2 regions of the Hymenobacter chitinivorans DSM 11115 genome follow, and region 2 is predicted to be linked to the other one. Evidence: riboswitches for the same ligand, from Rfam matches in the RefSeq annotation. Region 2 holds a riboswitch; the other holds the start of a gene.
What was found. A riboswitch is a leader RNA that binds a small molecule or an ion and turns the genes downstream of it on or off. The one in region 2 is predicted to bind thiamine pyrophosphate.
Positions count from the first base shown of each region.

Region 1 (12,040 bases), on a different contig from region 2:
GATGAGGCCCAGCCCAATGAGGCCAATGCCCAGGGACTCATTGCGGCGGGCCAGGAAATACTCGCCGCCGGCGTAGGCTCCGCCCATGCTGCCCAGCAGCAGCAGCAGGCGCAGCCACTCGGGCAGGCCCTGCCAGTTGGCGGCCACTATGCTCAGCGCACTCAGGCCCAGCAGCAACGAGCCCAGCAGCGGCAGCAAGCCCACCACGTGCTGGTCCTCGGGGTAGAGGGCCAGAAGCTGCTGGTGCTGCTGCTCGGTGATAATGCCCTTGCGTACCCACTCGGGCCCGTCGGTTTCAAGCAGCTTTCGACTCATAAGTAAATTTTACGCAGAAAAGGAATAAAAGCCGGCGCTACCAGGGAAAGCAAGGCCTGATGAAACTAGGCTCAGCGCAACTGTCGAAGGTCCATTTGGGCAAGCGCACCATCTCGCCGCAGCTGGTTTTTACGGAAGAAGGCCGCCAATTCCTGCAAGCGGCGGACGTTGTCGTAGCGGAAATTCCAGTAGAGCTTGGTTTGACATTCCGAGCAGAGGCGGTTAGGCGTGGCGTCTGTTTCCGGCAGACTATTAGTCCCGTTCATTGCGCAGCGGGCATACGTGCAATGGTGGAGGGAAACCATATGCCCGATTTCGTGGGACGAAATGCTGAGCAGCCGAGTCAGACAGCGGGTGTAGTTTTTAGGCGTTAGAGTTTGATCCTGCAGCCGGTAAATAGACGTAATGCCCACCCGGTGCGGATAAGAGGCCTGCCCAAAGACGTAGTTCCAGTCAGCTTCAGGATACAGGTCTTTGGCACTAATAGCCATCAGGGCCAGTCCGGTTCGGGGAAGCCGGGTTTTCAGGTAGTAGTTGATCAGGTAGGGCGCCAGCAGCTGTTCATGGCCATTCTGGCGGCGCCGGGCCCCGGGCGGAACCAGCGTATCGGCTACTGCCGGCAACAGCACCACCGGCTGCTGGTAGAAAATGCGCAAGTACTCCTGGGTGGCTTGCAGGGCCTGGCGCTGTAGGGCTGAGAAGCGGCCCACGGGCTGTAAATAAATGGTTCGGGTAAGTGAATCGGGGCGGAAGGGCGGAAGCTGCTGGTAGGCTTCCAGGTTTTGCCCGGCTTCCCGATTTTCGTAGAGCCACTCGCCGGGCTGCGGCTTTTTCAGGGGAAAGTCGTTTTTCTGAATCGCCTGAAAGTAGCTTTCCGCCGCTGACGAAAAGGAAGCAACAGATGAGCTGCGCCCGCAGGAAAAAAGAAAAACCAGCAGCGGGAAAAAAAGATACGCCATTCGGAACAGCCAGAATTTTTGTAAACAGCTTATGCCAGTGGGTTAGTTTACACATCCTTCCGGGCCCGGGTCATCTCACGCTTACCGGGCGGGCCGGGCAGCTTTTCCACCAGCCAGCCGGCGGCCTTGAGGCTGCGGCGGAAGGAGCCCTTGGCGCAGTAGCTCACCAGTACCCCGCCGGGGGCGGTGGCCGCAAACAGCTGCTCGAAGACGGCTTCGGTCCACATATCGGGCTGCTTTTCGGGAGCAAAGGCGTCGAAGTAAACCACGTCGTAGTGCTGGGCGGGCAGGGCGGTATCCTGGAGGGCGGCGGGCATCTTGCGCAGCACAAAGTGCTCGGTCAGGTGCACGGCTTCGTGCCAGGGGGCCGCGTGCAGGTACTCGTGGTAGGCCCGCAGCTCGGGGTTGAGCACGTAGCGCTCCACGCCCAGGCTCTGGATGACGGCCGGCGGCAGGGGGTATTTCTCCAGCGTGTCGTACTCGATGATCTGGCTGGCCGTCAGACTGCGCTGCAGGGTGAGCAGGGCGTTGAGGCCGGTGCCAAAGCCGATTTCCAGGACCCGCACCGGGCCGGGGCCGCGGGTAAGGGCGGGCTCCAGCCCGGCGGCCAGGTACACGTGCATGGCTTCCTGCAGGGCGCCGTGGGTGGAGTGGTAGTGCTCATCCAGGGCGGGCACGTACAGGGTGCTCGAACCATCGGCTGTGGTCCGAACTTCTACTTTTACACCGCCTTCGGTTTCGTGCATCATAACTTCTGTCTTTGGCAACATGGCCCGCGTAAAAGTAGCGTTACCCACCACATATTCCCTGACCGTGCAGGTGCCGGTCCGCATCACCGACCTTAACTACGGCGGCCACCTCGGCAACGATGCCCTGCTCAGCATCCTGCACGAGGCCCGGGTGCAGTTCTTGCAGCACGTGGGCCTCAACGAGCTGGACCACGTTACGCGCCTGGGTACCATCATGGCCGACGTGGCCATCGAGTACAAGGGGGAGGCCTTTTACGGCGACGTGCTGCACCTGCAGCTGGCCGCCACCGACCTCAACAAATACGGCTTCGACGTGGTGTACTGGGTGAAAAACCAGGACGGCCGCGAAATTGCGCGGGCCAAAACCGGCATGCTGCTCTTCGACTACAACACCCGCAAGCTGCGCAGCCTGGCCCCGGAAGTGGCGGCCCGCCTCGGTGCCGACCTCCAAGCGTAAGGTATGTTTCCGCTGCTGCTTATTTCCTCGCCCTGGTTGTTGCCCCACGAGCACCACGTGCTGGCGCGGCTCTTTGAAGCGGGCCTGCCCACGCTCCACCTGCGGAAGCCCGGCGCCTCCCGGGCCGAGATGGAGGCCTACCTGCGGGCCGTGCCCCGGGAGTTTCACGGCCGCATCATGCTGCACCAGCACCACGAGCTGGCCCGCGACTACGCCCTGCAGGGCCTGCACCTGCCCGCCGCTACCCGGGAAGCCTGGCGCGGCACCCCGGCTCCCGGCCAGCTCCTGTCCACCTCGTTTCACAGCCTGGAGGAAGTGGAGCGCCACCGGCGGCGTTACCACCACGTGTTTCTAAGCCCGATCTTCAACAGCATCAGCAAAGTGGGCTACTCGGCGGCCTTCCAGCCCCAGGAGCTGCAAGCGGCCCTGGCACGCTGGGCGGCCCGGCCCGCTTTCCGGCCGCAAGTGGTAGCCCTGGGCGGCATCGATGCCTCGACCCTGGGCCCGGTCCGGCAGCTGGGCTTTGCGGGCGCGGCCGTGCTCGGGGCCATCTGGCAGCACCCCGACCCGGTCGGGGTGTTTCGGGAGCTGCAGCAGCTGGCCGCCCAACCGCTGTAGCGCGAACTGTGTAGTTCGCGTGCCCCGCGCCATTACAACGATTGTCGTTCAGGTACGCGAACTACAACCAGAGGTCAGCGCAGCTAAAGTTCGCGCTACTGCCGTGCAGCTACCGCACGGTAGCGGTCAGGGTCGGGTCCCAGTCTTTCCAGACGGGCTCGTAGCCCTGGCGGCGGAGCATGGCGGCAATTTCCTGGGGGCTGCGCTCGTCGGATATCTCGAACTGCTCCAGCGACTCCGGGGCCACGGCGTAGCCGCCGGGGTTGGTCTTGGAGCCCGCGCTGATACTGGTGATGCCCAGGCGAATGATGTTGTCGCGGAAGGTGGGGCTTTCCCTCGTGGAAATGGAGAGTTCCACTTCCTCGTTGAGCAGGCGGTAGGCACAGATCAGCTGCACCAGTTCCCGGTCGGTCATTTCCACTTTGGGCTGCAACAGACCCTCGGTGGGGCGCAGGCGCGGAAACGACAGGCTGTACTTGGTTTGCCAGTAGGTGCGCTCCAGGTAGTCGAGGTGGAGGGCGGTGTAGAAGGCGTCGGTGCGCCAGTCTTCCAGGCCGAAGAGCACGCCCAGCCCCATCTTATGAATGCCGGCCCGCCCCAGGCGGTCGGGCGTGTCGAGGCGGTAGTGAAAGTTGCTTTTCTTGCCCTTGGGGTGGTGCTTTTTGTAGTCCTGCTGGTGGTAGGTTTCCTGATACACCAGCACCGTATTCAGGCCCTGCGGAATCAGCCGTTCGTAGTCGGCCTGGTCGAGGGGCTGCACTTCCATGGAAATGTGGGAAAAGTGGGGCCGCAACGTGCGCAGGGCTTTTTCCAGATAATCCACGCCCACGGTCTGGTTGGCTTCGCCGGTTACGAGCAGCACATGGTCGTAGCCCCAGCCTTTGAGTACGGCCGCCTCCTGCAGCATTTCCACGCTGCTCAGGGTGCGCCGCCGGATCTGGTTGTCGAGGCTGAAGCCGCAGTAGGTGCAGATGTTCTGGCACTCGTTGCTCAGATACAGCGGCACGTAGAGCTGCACCGTGTTGCCGAACCGCCGGCGCGTGAGCTGCTGGCTAAGCTGGGCCATCTGCTCCAAATAAGGCGCGGCAGCCGGCGAAATCAGCGCCTGGAAGCCGTCCAGCGTCCGTTTGGGTGCCGCCAATGCCCGCTCTACATCCGCCGCCGTCTTGGCGTAGATGCTGGTCTTGACGTCGTCCCAGGCGTGGGCTTCGAAGATGGGGCGGAAGGACATAGGTTGATGATTGTTAATTGTTGATTGTTAATTGTTGATTGTTGGTTATTGATTCAGAGGGGTAATAGAACGACTTAACAATCAGTAATTAACAATCACCAATCAACTAACAACTAGTCTAGAAAAGCGGTGAGCGGGGAGCTGGCTACGGCGTGGCTGGCCGGGGCGGCCAGCTTGGCTTCGTAGGCCAGGCGGCCGGCTTCCACGGCCATTTTAAAAGCTTGAGCCATGGCTACGGGCTGCCCGGCTACGGCAATGGCGGTGTTGACCAGCACCGCGTCGGCGCCCATTTCCAGGGCTGCGGCCGCGTGGGAAGGCGCCCCGATACCGGCATCGACTACCACCGGCACCCGGCTCTGGCCGATGATGATTTCCAGAAACTCCCGGGTGAGCAGGCCTTTGTTGGAGCCGATGGGGGCGCCCAGGGGCATCACGGCGGCCACGCCCACTTCCTCCAGGCGCTTGCACAGCACTGGGTCGGCGTGGATGTAGGGCAGCACCACAAAACCCAGCTGCACCAGCTCCTCGGCGGCCTTGAGTGTTTCGATGGGGTCGGGCAGCAGATACTTGGGGTCGGGGTGAATTTCGAGCTTGAGCCAGTTGGTTTCCAGGGCTTCGCGGGCCAGCTGGGCGGCAAACACGGCTTCTTTGGCCGTACGCACCCCGGAGGTGTTGGGCAGCAGGCTGAACTGCGGGTGGCCCAGGTGGCGCAGCAAATCGTCGTCGGCCGACGTCACATCCACCCGTTTCAGGGCCACCGTTACCAGCTCCGAGCCCGAGGCCAGCAGGGCTTCTTCCATCAGCTGGGCCGAGCTGAACTTGCCGGTGCCGGTAAACAGCCGCGACGAAAACGTGCGGCCGGCAATAACCAGGGGGTGAGTTGTCATACAGTGAGTTCCTGCAAATGGTGAACAAACTGCGCGGCCGTGCCGGGTATATCGGCGGGATTGGCAATGGCCCCCGAAACGGCCACGCCGTGCAGGCCGGTGAGCAGCAGGGCCTCCGCATCGGGCAGCGTGATGCCGCCGATACCGATGATGGGCATCGTGAAGCCGGCCGCGGCGCACTGCTTTAGAATAGCCGAGTAACCTTCCAAACCCAGAATCGGGCTCAGCTTTTCCTTGGTGGTGGTAAAGCGGAAGGGGCCCAGGCCGATGTAATCCACGCCGGCCTGCACCAGCTGCTCGATGTCGGCGAAGGTGTTGGCCGTGCCGCCCAGAATTTTGCCGGGCCCAACCAGCGCCCGGGCTTTAGCCGCCGGCATATCCTGCTTGCCTAAATGCACCCCGTCGGCCCCGATTTCCAGGGCCAGCTGGGGATTGTCGTTGATAATGAGCGTGGCCCCGTGCTGGCGGCACACGGCCTGGGTGTCGAGGGCCAGCTGCTTCCAGTGGTCGGGTGCCGCGTTTTTTACCCGCAGCTGCACCCAGCGCACCCCGCCGCGGCAGGCTTGCTCGGCGTGGTCGGGCCGGTTGGTGATGAAATGGAGGTTACTGATCTGCATACGGAAGGTGGCGGAAAGAGTGGTAGCCCAGCAGCGTGTCGTTGCTGGCCAAAAAGGCTGTGGTATAGCATTTAGCCCGCTGGCAGGCCGTCGGCAAATCGTGTCCCAGGGCTAGCTGGGCCAGAATGGCAGCCGACAATACGCAGCCGCTGCCGTGCTTTTCGCCGTGGGGGAGGCGGGTGTGCGAGAAGTGGTACTGGGTATTGTTGGCAAAGAGAATATCGACCGACTCGTCTCCCGAGCCATGCCCGCCCTTGAGCAGCACCGGGCAAAAACCGGCCACGGCTTCGGCTGCTTCTTCGGCCGAAGCCGCCGGCCACAGGCGCAGCATCTCGGGCAGATTGGGGGTAATCAGCGTTAGCTCGGCAGCCAGGGCTTGTACCAGGGCGGCGTCGGGGTGCTGGTGAAACTCATAGCCGGCCGAAGCTTTCAGCACCGGGTCCCAGACGATATTTTTACCAGGGTAGTGCTGCCGCAGCCACCGCAGCAGTTCCAGCAGTCGGGGCAAGCTCTCCACCAAGCCGATTTTGACGAAGTCCACCGCAAACCGGCTCAGCAGCACCCTGATCTGGTCCTGAATGTCGGCCAACGGCACCCAACTCACCCGCTCAAAGGCCACGTCGTTCTGCACCGTCAGGGCCGTACACACGCCCAGCCCGTAGACGCCGAGGGCCTCCAGCGTTTTGCTATCGGCCAGCAAACCGGCCCCGCCACTGGGGTCGAAGCCGGCAATACTCAGGGCGTAAGGGCGCATGTTTAGTTGTTAGTTGTTGGTTGTCAGTTGTTAGGCGTTCTGCTGTCGGTTGTGCTCTAACAACTGACAACCAACAACTAACAACTAGCCTACAGGTAGATTTCGCTGCCCTTATTCACGAATTCGCGCGACTTCTCGGCCATGCCCGAGGCCAGCACCTGGGCGGCCGTCATGTCCTGGGTGGCGGCGTAGTCGCGCACTTCCTGGGTGATTTTCATCGAGCAGAAGTGGGGGCCGCACATGGAGCAGAAGTGGGCTACTTTGGCGCCTTCAGCGGGCAGGGTTTCGTCGTGGTACTCCCGGGCCGTATCGGGGTCGAGCGAGAGGTTGAACTGGTCTTCCCAGCGGAACTCGAACCGGGCCTTGCTCAGGGCGTTGTCGCGGTACTGGGCGCCCGGGTGGCCCTTGGCCAGGTCGGCGGCGTGGGCGGCTATTTTGTAGGCAATGACGCCGTCTTTCACGTCCTGCTTGTTGGGCAAGCCCAGGTGTTCCTTGGGCGTCACGTAGCAGAGCATGGCCGTGCCAAACCAGCCAATCATGGCCGCCCCGATGGCCGAGGTGATATGGTCGTAGCCGGGCGCAATGTCGGTCGTGAGCGGGCCCAGGGTGTAGAACGGGGCTTCGTGGCACTCCTTGAGCTGCTTGTCCATGTTCTCCTTGATCAGGTGCATGGGCACGTGGCCGGGGCCCTCAATCATCACCTGCACGTCGTGGGCCCAGGCAATCTTGGTCAGCTCACCCAGGGTTTCGAGCTCGGCAAACTGGGCCTCGTCGTTGGCGTCGGCAATGGAGCCGGGCCGCAGACCGTCGCCGAGCGAAAAGGCCACGTCGTAGGCCTTCATGATCTGGCAGATTTCCTCGAAGTGGGTGTAGAGGAAGCTTTCCTGGTGGTGGGCCAAACACCACTTGGCCATAATCGAGCCCCCGCGCGAGACGATGCCGGTCACCCGCTTGGCCGTCATCGGAATGTAGCGCAGCAGCACCCCGGCGTGAATCGTGAAGTAATCCACGCCCTGTTCGGCCTGCTCGATGAGCGTGTCGCGAAACAGCTCCCAGGTCAGGTCCTCGGCCTTGCCGTTCACTTTTTCCAGGGCCTGGTAAATCGGGACCGTACCCACCGGCACCGGGCAGTTGCGGATAATCCACTCCCGGGTTTCGTGAATGTTCTTGCCCGTGCTCAAATCCATGAGCGTGTCGCCGCCCCAGCGGCAGCTCCACACGGCCTTGTCCACCTCTTCCTCGATGCTGGAAGTCACGGCCGAGTTGCCGATGTTGGTGTTGATTTTTACCAGGAAGTTGCGCCCAATAATCATGGGCTCGGCTTCGGGGTGGTTGATATTGGAGGGAATGACGGCCCGGCCAGCGGCTACTTCCTGGCGCACAAACTCGGGGGTGATGTAGCCCTGGGGCGTGTTGGCTCCGAAGCTGTGCCCGCGGTGCTGCACCCGCAGCGGGTCGTCCGGGGCCAATTGATCAATGCGCTGGTTTTCCCGGATGGCAATGTATTCCATTTCGGGCGTGATGATGCCCTGCTTGGCGTAGTGCATCTGGCTCACATTCTGCCCCGGCTTGGCCCGGTACGGCCGCCGGATGTGCTCAAACCGCAAGGCGTCCAGTGAAGTATCGGCGGCCCGCTGCTGCCCGTATTCCGACGAGGTGCCGGGCAGCTGCTCCACGTTGCCGCGGCCCAGAATCCACTCCTCGCGCAGGCGGGGCAGGCCCTTTTTAAGGTCGATAGCCACGTTGGGGTCGGTGTAGGGGCCGCTGGTGTCGTAGACCGTCACGGGCAAATTCTGCTCGGTGGGGTTCACGAAGTCGAACTTGCGCTGAGTGTCGCTGAGCACGATTTCGCGCATGGCCACCCGCAGGTCGGGGTAAAGCTGGCCGGGCACGTAGATCTTGCGCGAGCCGGTCAGGGGCTGGCGCTCCACCAGCGTCTGCTGGGGGGCTTGGTCTTTTTTCTTCATCGGAAAAGGCAGTGGAAACGGGACGTGGCGCGGCCTAGCCCCCTTGGGTGGCGCGAATAATCGTAATCCGGTCGTGGGCCTGCAGCTCGTGGGCGGGCCAGTCGGGCCGGGGCACCACCACGTCGTTGACGGCCACGGCAATGCCGCGCAGGTGCAAGAGCTGCAGCCCGTCGAGGGTGGCCGTAAGGGTAGGGGAAGCCGGGGCCTCATGGGGTTTATCGTTGACAAATAGCGTCATGCAACAAGCAGATTAGCAGGTTGATGGAGTCAAAACAATAAACAGTAGGCGGCGCATGCCACGGGCCGGCAGAGACGGGTCCCGTTTCAGTCACTTTTCCCTTCGCCAGCATTACCTGGATCAGGTTCAAAGGGTATTTCTCAGTCCTGCGCGGCAGAACACCCCTAAAGTTTATGCCGGCAAGGTAGGGGGTAATGTGCTGATGTGCTAATGTGGGGAATGTGAAAATTATGTCATTGCGAGGGTCGGCAGGTTTTATTTCGTCTGTCCTCCTGAGGCGCAGCCGAAGGACCTTCCTCGCCTGTCCCACAAAGGCGAATACCAACGTGCAAAAGTCCTTTACTACTAGTGTGGTAAAGGGCTTTGTCACGTTTAACAATCCTTGTCACTCAGGTGAGGAAGGTCCTTCGCAAGCGTACGCCAGATGAAGGATGACAGACCAGTAGTAGCACATCAGCACATTCAACCACATTTCTCACATTCAAAACACATTAACACATTAGCACCTGAGCACATTATATCGAAGGCACTATTACCAACTCAGATATGTTCAGGGCCAGCGACATAGTGAGGGGCAGGTAAACCTAAAACTCACTAAATCACTATTTCACTAAATCACCTGTCGTATCTTTGCAGTTATGATGATTGACCTGCCCGTTGTTTCCAAGCGCGACATCCGCAAACTCAGCCCCGACGAGCTCAAGGCCTTTATGGTGGAGCACGGCGAAAAGCCCTTCCGCGCCAAGCAGGTGCTGGAGTGGCTGTGGAAGAATACCGCCGGCTCGTTTGAGGAAATGAACAACATTTCCCTGAGCACCCGCGAGCTGCTAGCCAAGTACTTTGTTATCAACGGCGTGGCGGTGCAGAATCAGCAGCTCAGCAACGACGGTACCATCAAATCGGCCTTCCGCCTGCACGACGGCAACATCGTGGAAGGCGTGCTTATTCCGCACGACACGCGCATGACGGCCTGCATCAGCTCGCAGGTGGGCTGTTCGCTGACTTGTAAGTTTTGCGCCACGGGCTACATGGAGCGCAAGCGCAACCTGGACGCGGCCGAAATCTACGACCAGGTAGTGCGCATCCGGGAGCAGTGCGAGGCCCAGTACGGCACGCCGCTCACTAACATCGTGTACATGGGCATGGGCGAGCCGCTGCTCAACTACGCCAACGTGGTGGAAAGTGTGCGCCGCATCACCGCCCCCGACGGGCTGAACATGGCGCCGCGCCGCATCACCATCAGCACCGCCGGTATTGCCAAGATGATCAAAAAGCTGGCTGACGACGACGTGAAGGCCAATCTGGCCCTCTCGCTGCATGCGCCCAACGACGTGAAGCGCAACGAAATCATGCCCATCAACGAGGCCAACTCCCTGGCCGCTTTGAAGGACGCGTTGCAGTATTACCACCAGAAAACCGGCCGCAAAGTCACCTACGAGTACATCGTGTTCGAGAACTTCAACGACACGCTCGAAGACGCGGCTGAACTGTACACCATCAGCAAGTGGCTGCCCTGCAAGGTGAATTTGATTGAGTATAACCCCATCGAAAACGCCAGCTACCAGAACGCCGAAGCCGATAAAATCACGGCCTTCCACAAGTACCTGGCCGACCGGGGCGTGCAAACCAACATCCGCCGCTCCCGTGGTAAGGACATTGACGCGGCCTGCGGGCAGCTGGCGGTAAAGGAAAAAGCCGAGGTAGCGTAAATCAAGACTGCGCAGTCACACAAAAGGCCGCTGAATCTCAATTCAGCGGCCTTTCTGTTTTTACTTGATTCGCTCCAGCACGAAATACCCCACGGGAGGAGCCGAGTTGCTCACGGCCCGGACGACGCCGACCGGCGTGGTGGGCTGGTCGGGGGAGGTGTAATCAGGGCCGCTGTCGGTGCCGGCATCGTAGAACGTGGCCGGGATGCGGCGCGTGGCGGCCCAGCCGGTCGTGGTGAGCAGGTCGTGGACTTCGAGGGCGGCAAACCAGTCGGGGCTGGGCGCTATCATCGTTACCACCGTCAGGGCCGGGTGGCTGCGACTCAGGCGGATAGTATCGGTCAGGGCGCCGGGCGACGCGGTGGCGGTGCGGCCATCGAGCAGCCGAAAGGCTTTGCCCTGAGCAATGAGCGTGTTGATTTCGCTCCGCAGCGCGGTGTTGTTGCCCAGCTCGGCCATATTTTTGATACCCAGACTGGCCGGAGCAGTAGCCCGAAACAGGCCAGCGTCGGCGTCGTGCCCATGGGAGGCGCCGATGAGGGGTGAAAAATGCGCCCCCACCGGGTAGCTACCCGGGTGGGTGGTGGCACTCCAGCTGGCCTCGAAGGTGACGCGGTACAGGGCCGTGGTATCGGGGGCGGGAGCTTGGTCGTCGTCGCCTGATTCGGCGCAGCCGGCCAGCAAAGCCGACAGGATAAGCATCCAATGCTGTTTCATAGGTAAGCGGCTGGCGGTGAGCAGGAAAAGTATAAACGTAACGCTGCCGGCTGCTGGTTTGGTATAGCCGGGTTATTTGACCTGCCCAAACCGGTAGGCTACTTCCAAGTAAGCGGGAGCCGTGGCGCTGCCGTCGCTGTAGGCCAGGCCTAAGGTCCCGCTTAGGCGGGACGCTGCCACTCGGGCCCCAAACAAGCCGAGTAAATGGCGTTGTTTTACCCCAAACACGTTGGTTTCATAGATATACGTCTCGTTGAGCAGCGACAACCGGCGCAGAATTCGGGTGGCGCCCCCAAGCACCACAACCGGTGTACTGCCGAAGCGGCCATAACCATAGCCGTAGCCTACGCCGGCCGTCAGGTTGTGGTCGGCAGTGCCGTAAGTACCCAGGCCGTAGACCGCGCCAAACAGCAGGCCGTACGCCCGGGTTACCTCGCCGTACATCCCGACGTGGAATTTCTCCGCTACGGGCACCGCATACTTGCCGGTGAGCGTCAGGGAGACGTACGATCTAGAACCGGGGCCGACGGGCAATTCCAGGACCCCGCCCGCGCTCAGCCGGTCGGAGAAGCCGTGACTGGCAGCCACGTTCAGCAGCCCGGCGGCCTGCACCAGGGTTTCGCCGCGCCGCAGCGGCCGGGCCGTGGGCATGCCAAAGACGCGGGTGCCATTGCCGACCGGGTCCCAGCCCCGGCGGGCTTGCTCGGGAGTGAGCAGCTCCAATTGGCGGATGTCGGCCCGCGGCACCGTGCGCGGCCCCAGAATCTTGACGTCGAAATCCAGCTCCTGGGGCCGCTCCGTCACGAGCACACCCACGAAGGA
Region 1 is NZ_PGFA01000003.1:424,524-436,563, forward strand. Features, by position in the region: gene CLV45_RS18750 (DUF2157 domain-containing protein) at 1-315, opposite strand, end outside; gene CLV45_RS18755 (archaemetzincin) at 387-1,274, opposite strand; gene mnmD (tRNA (5-methylaminomethyl-2-thiouridine)(34)-methyltransferase MnmD) at 1,322-2,023, opposite strand; gene CLV45_RS18765 (thioesterase family protein) at 2,043-2,480, shown strand; gene CLV45_RS18770 (thiamine phosphate synthase) at 2,484-3,098, shown strand; gene thiH (2-iminoacetate synthase ThiH) at 3,208-4,329, opposite strand; gene CLV45_RS18780 (thiazole synthase) at 4,443-5,216, opposite strand; gene CLV45_RS18785 (thiamine phosphate synthase) at 5,213-5,833, opposite strand; gene CLV45_RS18790 (hydroxymethylpyrimidine/phosphomethylpyrimidine kinase) at 5,820-6,587, opposite strand; gene thiC (phosphomethylpyrimidine synthase ThiC) at 6,677-8,554, opposite strand; gene thiS (sulfur carrier protein ThiS) at 8,589-8,792, opposite strand; TPP riboswitch at 8,873-8,968, opposite strand; gene rlmN (23S rRNA (adenine(2503)-C(2))-methyltransferase RlmN) at 9,434-10,501, shown strand; gene CLV45_RS18810 (spondin domain-containing protein) at 10,562-11,218, opposite strand; gene CLV45_RS18815 (hypothetical protein) at 11,291-12,040, opposite strand, start outside.
Region 1: it holds a riboswitch for thiamine pyrophosphate, as region 2 does, so the genes downstream of both, thiS (sulfur carrier protein ThiS) here and CLV45_RS15640 (TonB-dependent receptor) in region 2, are expected to answer to the same signal.

Region 2 (12,040 bases):
CCGGCATCGGCCAGGGCGCGGGCTCCGGCGGCAGTGGCCACGTTGCCGGCAATGACTTCCAGCTTGGGGAATTTGGTTTTGATGTTGCGCACCGCGTCGAGCACGCCTTTGCTGTGGCCGTGGGCCGTATCCACGCTCACCACATCCACGCCGGCTTCCACCAGGGCCGCTACCCGGTCCAGCAGGTCGGGTGTTACGCCCACGGCGGCCCCCACGCGCAAGCGGCCGAATTCGTCCTTGCAGGCGTTGGGGCTGCGGCGGCGCTTACGAATGTCGCGGTAGGTGATGAGGCCCACCAGGCGGCCTTCGGTATCGATTACCGGCAGCTTTTCCACCTTCGATTCCTGCAGGATTTCTTCGGCGTGGGCCAGTTCGGTGCCCGCCGTGGCCGTCACGAGCTTTTCTTTGGTCATCACCTCAGCTACCGACCGGTCCATGTCCTTTTCAAAGCGCAGGTCGCGGTTGGTCAGGATGCCCTTGAGGCGGCGCTGGTTGTCGACAATCGGGATGCCGCCAATTTTATTGTCGCGCATCAGGCGTTTGGCGTCGCCGAGGGAGGCGGTTTCTTCCAGGGTAAACGGGTCCAGAATCATCCCGCTCTCCGAGCGTTTCACGCGGCGCACCAGTTCGGCCTGGGCCTTGATGCTCATGTTTTTGTGAATGATGCCGATGCCGCCTTCCTGGGCCATAGCAATGGCCATATCGGCTTCGGTCACGGTATCCATGGCAGCCGAGACGAACGGGAGCTTGAGGCGGATGTTGCGGGTAAGCTGGGAGCTGGGGTCCGCGTCGCGGGGCAATACCTCCGAATAGGCAGGTAGCAGCAGGACGTCGTCGTAGGTAAGCGCCTCGAAGGCAATTTTTGGCAGCGCGTTGGCCATGGCAATAAGATGATTAGGTTCCACTTATTGCCGGGCAAAACTACGACGAAAAATTGGGTAAGCGCATGCTAAGATTTGGCTGGCTCTAATTTTTGCGGGTCGAAGCCTCCTTTGCGCCTGCCTCCTGGGTCGTGGTCAGCAAGGCGGCGGGTCGGAAATCGGGGCTGAACTGCAGCCCGAGCTGTACTGAGTGCGTGCTGCCAAAAGTGGCGGCACTGTTGGGCGGAGCCAGCTGGTTTTGGTAGCCGACTTCCACTGCCAACGACTTCAGTACTTGATAGCCCAGGGCGGCGTAGGCCCGATTCTGGTCGAAAATGCCGTGCTCGACGTGGCGGCCAAAGCCGAGAAACAGTTCGTCGGCGGCTACTGCGTAGGCGCCACCCGGCTTCAGCGTGGGGCCCGACAACGGATAGGTCAAGCGCAGCTGGTAGCGGATCCGGTTCAGATAAGTGGGGGCCGTTTGCTCGGCCAGCTGCACCCAGCGTTGCTCCAGGCGGTAGCGGTGCTGCAGCTGCAGCCGGTTCTGGGAGTCGTTGATTACCAACTGTTCATAGAGGCGGTGCTCCGGCAGGGCAACAGTTCCCGGGGCGTCGCGCTGGGCAGCGGTAAGCAGCAGCCCATAGCCGGCGGTAAGCTGCAGAGCCGCGGTGGCATGGTAGGTCAGGCCGAGGCGGAGCAGGTTCTGATGGGCCGCCCCAACCCCTTTGGCTTGCCGCCACTGCGCTTCGGCATGGGTGCCCCAGTGGTCCGCAATGCGGGCGTCACCGGCCAGGGAAAGCCAGGCGGCGGTAGTCAGGGGTTGACTTTTGCCCAGGGTGGGATTTTGGGCCCAGCCGCCTACTGCCCCCAGGGCAAAGAGGGCCATCAGAAAGCAGGTGCGGGCGGCGGGAACAAGCATAGCTAATGTTACGCAATTGTTACCCGTATTACCAAATTGTTATGATTGTATTTTCTGCTGGAAGGCAAATGATAACATTGGCCGGCGGAAGTGAAGTGGCCAGCTGGTTAAAAGCTTCAATTCAGACGCTTGGCCCCTAGGAACTGCTGGTATCTGGCTTGGTTGGTAAGATTGACCAATCCCAGAATTCAGAGCTGACGCAAAGCCGAAATTGACTTTTAACCCGGCCGTTTCTTAGTGCCCCGGGTGGCCGGCGCTTCCAGTGGGTTGTCGGGCCAGTGGTGCTTGGGGTAGCGGCCCCGCAGGTCTTTGCGCACCTCGAAGTAACCCGTGTTCCAGAAGCTGCGCAGGTCGCGGGTGACCTGCACCGGCCGCCGGGCCGGCGACAACAAGTGCATCGTGAGCGGCACCCGGCCTTGTCCCACGGTAGGCGTATCGAGGAGGCCAAACACTTCCTGCAGGCGCACAGCCAGCACGGGGGCGGCGGGGTTGGAGTAGTCGAGCGTGATATTCGAGCCGCTGGGAACGGTGCAGTGGGCGGGTGCGAGGCGGTGCAGCTCCTGCTGCTGGGCCCAGCCCCCGGGCAACCAGTTGAGCAGCGCTTCCCCGAGGGGCAGACGATTGACTTCGGCCATGGTTCGGAGTCCGTCCAGGTAGGGGCCCAGCCACTCGGGCAAGGCCGCCAGCAGCGCTTCATCCGATACATCGGGCCACTCCGCCGGAAAAAGATGGTGGGCAAAGGCCAGCCGCTCCCGGGTTTGCCGGGCCTCATCCGTCCAGGGCAAGCGGGCTATGCCGCTCTGACGCAGCCCGTCGAGCAAGGCAGCCGCCACGGCTTCAGGCGCGGGCTGGGTCAGGGCCGTTTCGGTCAGGGTAATGGCTCCGAGCCGGCGGATGCGCCGGGCTACTACGCGCCCGGCCGGGGCATCCCAGCGCACTTCCTCCAGGTTTTCAATGAGGTCCGGGAAATATTGCTCCAGCTCTTCCCGCCCGATGGGCGCGGCCAGGGCCGCGCGCGGGGCGTGGGGCGGACCATCCAGGTGAGCGACGCCAAAATACGTGGTGCCCGGGCTGAAGTGCTCGGCTGGCAGGGCGGCGCGCTGCCCGGTAATAAGGCGCACCCGTTCGGGCGTTTCGCGCTGGGCCAGCCGGTCGGGGTAAGCCAGGCCCGCTAGCAAGCCGGCTACATCGGCTTCCAGGACCGAGTCCCGCACGTGGGCGCGGTTGCGGAGCACGGCGGCGGCTTCGCGCACCCGGCGCACGGCCCCGGCATCGGGCACGAGGCCGGGCAGTGGGGCCCGGCCGGTACTGAGGGCTTCCACCCGCAGGCGCAAGTCAGGCGGGGCGGGGGTCCCGTCGGCCAGGCGCAGGATGTCGCGCTCCGTGAGCAGGGCCGCCAATGCGCAGGCCGTGGCGCCGTGGCCCACTTCCTTGCCCCGAATAACCAAGTGTCCCAGGCGCGGAATAAGTCCCAGACCCGCCAGCGTGCGGCCGTGGGGCGTGGGCTGGCCTTCCTTGGTAAGCGCTCCGAGCCGTACCAGCAGGTCGCGGGCCTGGGCCAGGGCGGCAGCCGGCGGGGCATCGAGCCAGCGCAGGGTGGCCGGGTCCTGGGTGCCCCACAAGGCCAGCTCCAACGCCAGGCCGCTGAGGTCGGCGGTCAGGATTTCGGGCGGCAGGTGGGCCGGGCGCTGGCTGTGCTCGGCTTCGGTCCAGAGGCGGTAGCAGGTACCGGGCCCCAGGCGGCCGGCCCGGCCCCGGCGCTGGTCGGCCGCGGCCTGACTCACGGGCACAGTGGCCAGGGTGGTCAGGCCGGTGCGGGGCTCAAACTGCGGCACGCGGGCGTAGCCGCCATCTACCACAATCTGCACGCCCTCGATGGTGAGGCTGGTTTCGGCAATGCTGGTGGCCAATACCACTTTGCGCCGGCCGCGCGGGGCGGGGCGTAGGGCGGCGTCCTGCTGCTCGGCCGGCAGTTCCCCGTGCAGCACGTGAATATCCACGGTGGGCGCCACGGCCCCGGCGAGCTTGTCGGCGGTGCGGCGCTGGTCGGCCAGGCCGGGCAAAAACACCAGTACGTCGCCCTCGGCGTGTTTGCTCAACGCCTCGCGCACCAGGGCCGGGGTCAGGTCGGCTAGCCGCTCAGTGGGCCGGCTACCGGCGGCGGCCACCCGGGCCGGGGGCAAGTAGTGCGTCCCGACCGGATGCTGCAGGCCGGCGCTGCGCACCACGGGCGCCTTGAGCCAGCTGCCCAGCCGCTCGGCTTCCAGCGTGGCACTCATGATGAGCAGGCGCAAATCGGGGCGGAGCACGGCTTGGGCGTCGAGGGCCAGGGCCAGGCCCAAATCAGCTTGCAGGCTCCGCTCGTGAAATTCGTCGAAGAGCACGGCCGCCACGCCTTCCAGGGCGGGGTCGTCCTGCAGCATCCGGGTCAGAATCACCTCGGTGGCTACTTCAATGCGCGTTTGGGCCGATACCCGGCTTTCCAGGCGCACCCGGTAGCCCACGGTTTGGCCCACCGGCTCACCCAGAATACTGGCCATGCGGGCCGCGGCGGCGCGGGCGGCCAGGCGGCGCGGCTCCAGCACGATAATACGGCCGGTGGGCGGCATCCAATCGGCTTCCAGCAAAGCCAGGGGTACCACGGTCGTTTTGCCGGCCCCGGGCGGGGCTTGCAGCACGGCGCAGTTGGTGGCGGCCAGCGTGGTCAGCAGCTCGGGCAGAGCGGCGCATATCGGGAGGTCGGGCAGGCGCAAACGGTGAACTAGTGAAATGGTGAGATGGGGAGTTTGACGTTCTGGTATCGTGGACGGCCCTCCCCATTTCACCGTCTACCTATTTCACTAGAATCAATAGACCGGCACCGTGGGGTCGACGCGCACCGACCAGGCGTGGATGCCGCCGCGCAGGTTGAGCAAATTCGTCAGGCCGTGGCGGTGCTGCAAAAACGACAGGGCCTGGGCCGAACGGACGCCGTGGTGGCAAATCAGAACCACGGGCTGGTCGGTGGGCACTTCTTCCCAGCGCCGGGCAATTTCGCCCAGGGGAATCAGCTGGCTGCCCGAAAGCTGGCAATAATCGAATTCCATGGGCTCCCGCACGTCGAGCAGGTGCAGGGCCTCACCCTGTTGGAGGCGGGCGTGCAGGTCTTCGGGAGTTATTTCGGGGAGCATAGCGCGGGGCGGGCAAAAGTGAGCAGAGTCCGTAAAATTAGCGGGTGACTGGTTAGCTTTGGCCTTTGCCGGGCTTGCGGGTCCGGATTAAACCCGAATTTGCCGCCAAACGCCGCTGCCGTTGCTACATTCCCTGTACGAGTTCTGGACTTCCGCCGCGGGCAACTCCCCGCTGGAATGGGTGGCCGTCATTACCGGTTTTGCCTGCGTGTGGCTGGCGGCCCGCGAGTCGCTCTGGAATTTCCCGGTGGCCATTTTCAGCTGCGCCCTGTTTGCGGTGGTGTATTTCCGCAGCCAGCTCTACTCCGACAGTATCCTGCAGGGTTTCTTCATCCTGATGAGCGTGTACGGCTGGTACGAATGGCTCTACGGCGGCACCCGCAACACGGCCCTGCTCGTGACGCGCACCCGGCCCCGGGAGTGGGCGGTGGTTATCGTCGGCGTGACGGTGTTTACCCTGGGCTTCGGCTATTACTTGCAGCACTACACCGATGCGGCCCTGCCGCACTGGGACAGTTTTACCACCGCCGCCAGCCTGGGCGCCCAGTATTTGCTTACCCGCAAGCGGCTCGAAAACTGGCTGATCTGGCTGGTGGTCGACCTGATTTACGTGCCCATCCTCTGGTATAAGCAGCTCTATCCGACCAGCGGGCTGTACGCCGTGTACCTGATTCTGGCCGCCTACGGCTACGTGGAGTGGCGCCGGGCCGCCCGCGCGGCGGCAGCCTCCACCGAAACCCCCGTTGCCTGATGCTGCGCGTAGCTCTTACCGGCCCCGAATCGACGGGCAAAACCACGCTCAGCCGCCAGCTGGCCGAACATTACCAGACCACCTGGGCCCCGGAATACGCCCGCAGCTACCTGGAAACCCACGGGCCCAGCTACACCCTCGACGACCTAAACGTCATTGCCCGCGGGCAGGTGGCGGCCGAGGAAGAAGCCGCGGCCCGGGCCCACCGCGTCGTGTTCTGCGACACCGACCTGCTCGTTATCAAGGTCTGGGCCGAACACGCCTTTGGACAGTGCCCGGAGTGGGTCAAGCAGCGCATCGAGCAGCAGCACTACGATTTGGTGCTGCTGCTGGGCGTAGACATTCCCTGGGAGGCCGACCCGCTGCGGGAGCACCCCCACCACCGCCAGTATTTCTACTCCATTTACCAGGCCGAGCTCAGCAGCCTGATGTCCAACTACGCCGAAATCAGCGGCACGCCGGAGCAGCGGCTGGAGCAGGCCTGCTTTTTCGTGGATGCCCTGCTGGCTGATACCAAACCCGCCGCGGCTCGTACTGGGTTAGTGTAAAACCCGATGTAGTTAGCCCATTCATGAAGTACACGCTCGAAAACGACCAGTGCCGCGTGGTAGTGAACCGCCACGGCGCCGAGCTGAGCAGCTTAGTGCGCAAAGACCTGCCCGAAATAGCCGACCTGGAATATATCTGGCCCGCCGACCCGGCCGTGTGGGGCCGCCACGCCCCGGTGCTGTTTCCCATCGTGGGCCGCCTGCCCAACGACACTTATCTGCACCAGGGCCAGGAATACACATTGTCCCAGCACGGCTTTGCCCGGGACCGGGAGTTTGCCCTGGTCGAGCAAACCGAAGAGGCGCTGACCTTCGAGCTGCAGGCCGACGAAGCCAGCCGGGCCGCGTACCCGTTCGAGTTCGTGCTGCGCATCCGCTACCAGCTGCGCGGCTTGCAGCTCACCGTGAAGTGGGAAGTAACCAACCCCGCCGCCGCCGAGGAGCTACTGTTCAGCATCGGGGCCCACCCGGCGTTCCGCTGCCCGCTGATGCCGGAGGAGAAGTTCGAGGACTACTTTTTCCACTTCGACCACCCCGTGACGTTGGAGCGCCACTTGCTGCAGGGCGGCCTGCTCACGGGCCAAACGGCGCCCGTATTGCACGAGGAAACCGAAATGCCCCTGACCTACGAGCTGTTTGCCCAGGATGCGCTGGTGTTTAAGCACTTCGACTTTACCCACCTCACCCTGCGCAGCTTCGCCTCCGACCGGGCCGTGCGCCTGCGCTTCGACGGCTTTCCCTTCCTGGGCCTCTGGACAAAAGAAAAAGGCGCGCCCTTCGTGTGCGTGGAGCCCTGGCAGGGCATAGCCGGCGCGGTGGGCGGCCCGGTAGAGCTGGCCGACAAAGAAGGCATCCTGACGCTGCGGCCCGGCCAAACCTACGCGGCGGAGTATTCCATTGCCGTAGTTTAACCAGCCGCCCCAATGACTACGCCCTCAGTTGCCATTCGCCCCATTACCCCCGAGCAGACCTACCCGCTGCGCCACGCGGTACTCTGGCCCGATAAGCCTCGGGAGTATGTGCAGGTCGAAAATGACGGAGCTGGCTACCATTTCGGCGCTTTTCTGGGCGAGGAGCTGGTAGCCGTTATTTCCCTGTTCGTGGATGCCGGGCAGGCCCGCTTCCGCAAGTTTGCCACCGCGCCCGAGTGGCAAAAGCAGGGCATTGGCTCCCGGTTGCTGGAGCGCGTCATGCAGGAGGCCCGGCAGCTGGGCGCCGGCCAGCTGTGGTGCGACGCCCGCCAAGATGCTGCGGCCTTTTACCAGCGCTTTGGCATGGTGGGCGAAGGGCCGGTATTTTACAAAGGCGACATTCCTTACCAGCGCATGCGCGTCGGGCTGTAGCCGAAGTAGCGCGAAGCTGCCGCTACCAAAAGCACGAAAAAGCGGCCTTTTCACCCGGTTGCTTCCGGTATCAGCCACGATGAACCGGGAGCAGCAGGGCAGAAAGGCCGCTTTGCTTTGTATAAGCGGCGCTAGAGCGTAATTGTTTCCAGGGGCCGCACCGGGGTGCTGGGGCGGCCGTAGTCGGGCTCCCAGTCGTTGATGGGCCGGGAAATGCCCGGCGGCAGGTCGAGGTCGGGCAGGCCGTCGTCGAGCGGCTCGCCCCCGTCGTCGTCGCCGTCGGTGTAGGGCGGGTGCTGGTAGCGGTGGCGCGGAGCCACGATGAAGTAAGCCAAAATGGCAAATACCACGAGCGTGTAGATGAGACTGATCATGGCCGCAACTGGTAAAAAAGACGACGCGAACAAAGCAGAGCCGGCAGGCTGTATCTGGCTAACGAAGCGGGCGGGGCGGATGTTTTCGGAAGCCGTAATTTTTCTGGCCCGGTCATTAGCTGTTCTAATATAGTTGATTGTCAGGCGAAAGTAAAGGGAAAGGCCGTTGATTTGGAACTCCCTTGCCGGGGCTCTAGCTTTGCAGCTTAGTTTTAGGGGTGCCCCACCAGCGGCTTGCTGCCGTGGGGCTGAGATCATACCCATTGAACCTGCCCGGGTAATGCCGGCGAAGGGAACAAACGATCCACGAACGTGAAAACCTGCTGCGCCGACCCCTGGCGCCGGGCCCGTTCCACTTTTTCTTTTTTCACTCCTTGAAAAATTTATTGGTTTTGGGAAGCGCCGCCCTGGCGTTGCCCTTCCTGACGCCCCAGGCTGCCTGGGCCCAGGGCCCCGTGGCCGGCACCGTGACGGATGCCCGCACCGGCACCGCCCTGCCCGGCGCCACAGTTCTGCTCGATGGCGCCGTCGTGGGGGCTACGGATGCTACGGGGGCATTTGCGGTGCCCGCCGTACCGGCCGGCGCCCACGAGCTGCGCATCACCTTTCTGGGCTACGACGCCTTGCGCCAGCCCCTGCAGGGCCAGGCCGCTGAGCAGCGCCTCACGCTCGGGCTGCGCTCGGGCGGCATCCTGACCGGGGAGGCCCTGGTCACGGCCTCGCGGGCCAACGACCGGACCGCCACAGCCTACACCAACGTGAGCAAAGAGGAGCTGGCCCGGCGCAATTTCGGCCAGGACATTCCCTACCTGCTCGACCAGACGCCCTCGGTGGTCGTCAACTCCGACGCCGGGGCGGGCGTGGGCTACACCGATATCCGCATCCGGGGCACCAGCAACACGGGCATCAACATGACCATCAACGGGGTGCCGCTGAACGATGCGGAGTCGCACGGCTCGTTCCTGGTGAATTTGCCCGACCTGGCTTCGTCCATCAGCAGCCTGCAGGTGCAGCGCGGGGTGGGTACCAGCCAGAACGGCGGGGCCGCTTTCGGGGCCAGCATCAACGTCTCGACCCTGGAAAACCGGACCGAGGCCTACGGCGAAACCCAGAACAGCGCGGGTTCCTTCAACACCTGGAAAAATACCGTGCAGTTTGGCACTGGTCTGCTGGGCCGGCACTTTACCGTGGATGGCCGCCTCTCGCGCATCGCCACCGACGGCTACATGAACCGGGCGGCGTCGGATCTGAAGTCGTACTACCTCTCGGCGGGCTTCCAGGCCAAGAATACGCTGGTCAAGTTCATTACCTTCTCGGGCCGCGAGAAAACCTACCAGGCCTGGAACGGCGTGCCCGAGCCCCTTATTACCGGCAACCGGCAGCTGCTCCAGCAGTTCATCGACAACGGGGAGCTGAGCGAGGCCGACGCCGCCCGGGGCCTGCAGGAAGGCCGGCGCTACAGCTACTACACCTACGATAACCAGACCGACAACTACCAGCAGAACCACTACCAGCTCCACCTGGCGCAGGGGCTGGGCCCGGACTGGAACATCGGCGCGGCCCTGCACCTGACCCGCGGCTTTGGCTACTACGAAAGCTATAGGGCCAACCGCAAGCTGGTGGACTACAACCTGCCCAACGTGGTTATCGGCTCCGAAACCATTAAGCGCACCAACCTGGTGGACCGCAAGTGGCTCGACAACTACTTCTACGGCGGCACCTTTGCCCTCAACTACCAGCCCCGCGCCAACGACAAGCTGCAAGCCACCCTGGGCGGGGCCTGGAACCAGTTTACCAACGACCACTACGGCGAGGTAATCTGGGCCCAATACGCCTCCACGGGCAACATTCGCCACCGCTACTACTTCAACGACGCCCTCAAAACCGACTACAACGCCTACGCCCGCGCCACCTACCTGGTGCTGCCCCAGCTGAGCTTGTACGGCGACTTGCAGGTGCGGCGCATCCGGTACGACATCGACGGGGTGGAGGGGCAAAACCGCGACGTGACGACCCGGGAAAAGTACCTGTTCGTTAACCCCAAGGCCGGCGCGACCTTCACCGTGGCCGAGGGCCAGCAGCTCTACGCCAGCTTTGCCCGCGGGCAGCGGGAGCCGGTGCGCTCCGACTTCACCGACCGGCCCGCCGGGCAGCCCAAGGCCCGGGCCGAGCGGCTCAACGACTTTGAGGGCGGCTACCGCCTCAACCGCCCGAATACGGACTTGTTGGGTCCCAACACGGCCCTGCACCTGGAGGCCAACTACTTCTACATGCAGTACCGCAACCAGCTGGTAGCCACCGGCCGCCTCGACTCGGTGGGCAATGCCCTGCGCACCAACGTGGACCGCAGCTACCGCACGGGCGTGGAGCTGACCGGCTTTGCCGGCCTGAACGACAAACTCAGCCTGAGCTCCACGCTGACGCTGAGCCGCAACCGGATTCTGGGCTTCCGGGAGGTAATCTACAACGCCGATTATGAGCCCGTCCAGGCCACCGAGGCCCGCACGACTACCATTTCGTATTCGCCCAGTGTCGTTTCGGCCCACACGCTGGAGGGGCAACCCGTGAAAGGCCTGCGCCTGGCTTTGCTCTACAAAACCGTCAGTGAGCAGTTTCTCGACAACACGGCCAGCGCCGCCAAGCGCATTGCGCCCTATCAGGTGCTCGACTTCCGGGTGCGCTACAGCATCCGGCCGGTGTTCGTGAAGGAAATCGAGCTGGGCCTGCTGGTGAATAACGTGCTGAACCGCGAGTACGTGGCCAACGGCTACACCTACGGCTACCCCGGCGCCGACGGCCGCCAGCAGATTTTCAACTTCTACTTCCCCCAGGCCACCCGCAACTTCCTGGCCTCGGTCGGCGTGAAGTTTTAATATGCTACCGTGGGGACTGTGCTGATGTGCTAAGGCAAAAGGCGTGTCCTTGCGAGGCGCCGCCGAAGCCATCCGTCCTCTGCGCAGCACAGCCCATCCTTTTACCAGAAAGCCCTTTCCTGTTAACAACGGGAAAGGGCTTTTGCATGCACTACCGCCTCCCGTAGCCTGGCACGCCCGTGCGCCGGCCTTCCCGTTGCCATTTTGCCCGTGGGACGTACGTCCCACGGGCTCCAAGCCGTCCGGGAGGCCTCGGGACGTACGTCCCAAGGCCTCCGAGCTGTCCGGAAGGGCATTGCACGTACGTCCCAAGGCCTTCACGGTACCTTGGAGGGCATTGCACGTACGTCCCAAGGCCTCCGAGCTGCCGGGAAGGGCGTAACACGCGCGTACCGAGGCCTCCAAGCTCCTTGGAAGGGCGCAGTACGCGCGTACTACGGCCTCCGAGCTGTTTGGAAGGGCGCAGTACGCGCGTACTATGGCCTCCGAGCCATCAGTTTGGCCCCAACACGTGCGTACTGCGCCCATCTGGGGAGCAGAAAGGCCGTGGTACGCGCGTACCACGGCCTTTCTGCATTAGCACATCAGCCCATTCAAACCACATTCCCCACATTAAATAATGAGCCGCACGCCGCCCAGCTCGGAAATGTGGTAGGGAAACTGGTTGCCGGGGGAGCCGATGAACATGAAGTTCTTGGGAATATTCCACTCCGTGGAGAGCCGGTCAATCAGCTCGGGGCCGAACTTGCCGTCGATGGTGACGAAATCCACCTCAATCTGCTCGTAGGCGCGGTCCAGCACCCCGATGTCGGTGAGCAGCTCCTGCGGGTACTGCTCGCCCGGCTTGAGCAGGGTCACGATTTTGAGGCGGTTGGTAAACTCATTCTCCACCACGTAGGCCATCACCTTGTTGAGGTTCGAGACATTGTCGCCCTTGGTGAAAAACACGAATTCCTGCTTGTGGAGCTCCTTTAGCTGCCGCTTCACAAACAGCCGGCCCAGGCGCGAAAACCGCGGGGAGTGCTTGGCCGCCGACTCCACCGCCGCCAGCAGCAGGTTCAGAATGGCCGTGCGGTTGAGCATGATGTAGACCAGGGCCATGGTGGGCAGGAAGTACTGCAGGAACACAATCAGGTAGTCGGGGTGAATCTTGATGTTGCCGTACAAAGCCACCAGGATGCCCACCAGGGCCAGCACCACCG
Region 2 is NZ_PGFA01000002.1:457,191-469,230, forward strand. Features, by position in the region: gene guaB (IMP dehydrogenase) at 1-881, opposite strand, end outside; gene CLV45_RS15600 (DUF2490 domain-containing protein) at 967-1,779, opposite strand; gene hrpB (ATP-dependent helicase HrpB) at 1,998-4,532, opposite strand; gene CLV45_RS15610 (rhodanese-like domain-containing protein) at 4,626-4,949, opposite strand; gene pnuC (nicotinamide riboside transporter PnuC) at 5,071-5,700, shown strand; gene CLV45_RS15620 (AAA family ATPase) at 5,700-6,248, shown strand; gene CLV45_RS15625 (aldose 1-epimerase family protein) at 6,272-7,159, shown strand; gene CLV45_RS15630 (GNAT family N-acetyltransferase) at 7,172-7,591, shown strand; gene CLV45_RS15635 (hypothetical protein) at 7,723-7,965, opposite strand; TPP riboswitch at 8,170-8,278, shown strand; gene CLV45_RS15640 (TonB-dependent receptor) at 8,340-10,838, shown strand; gene CLV45_RS15645 (APC family permease) at 11,451-12,040, opposite strand, start outside.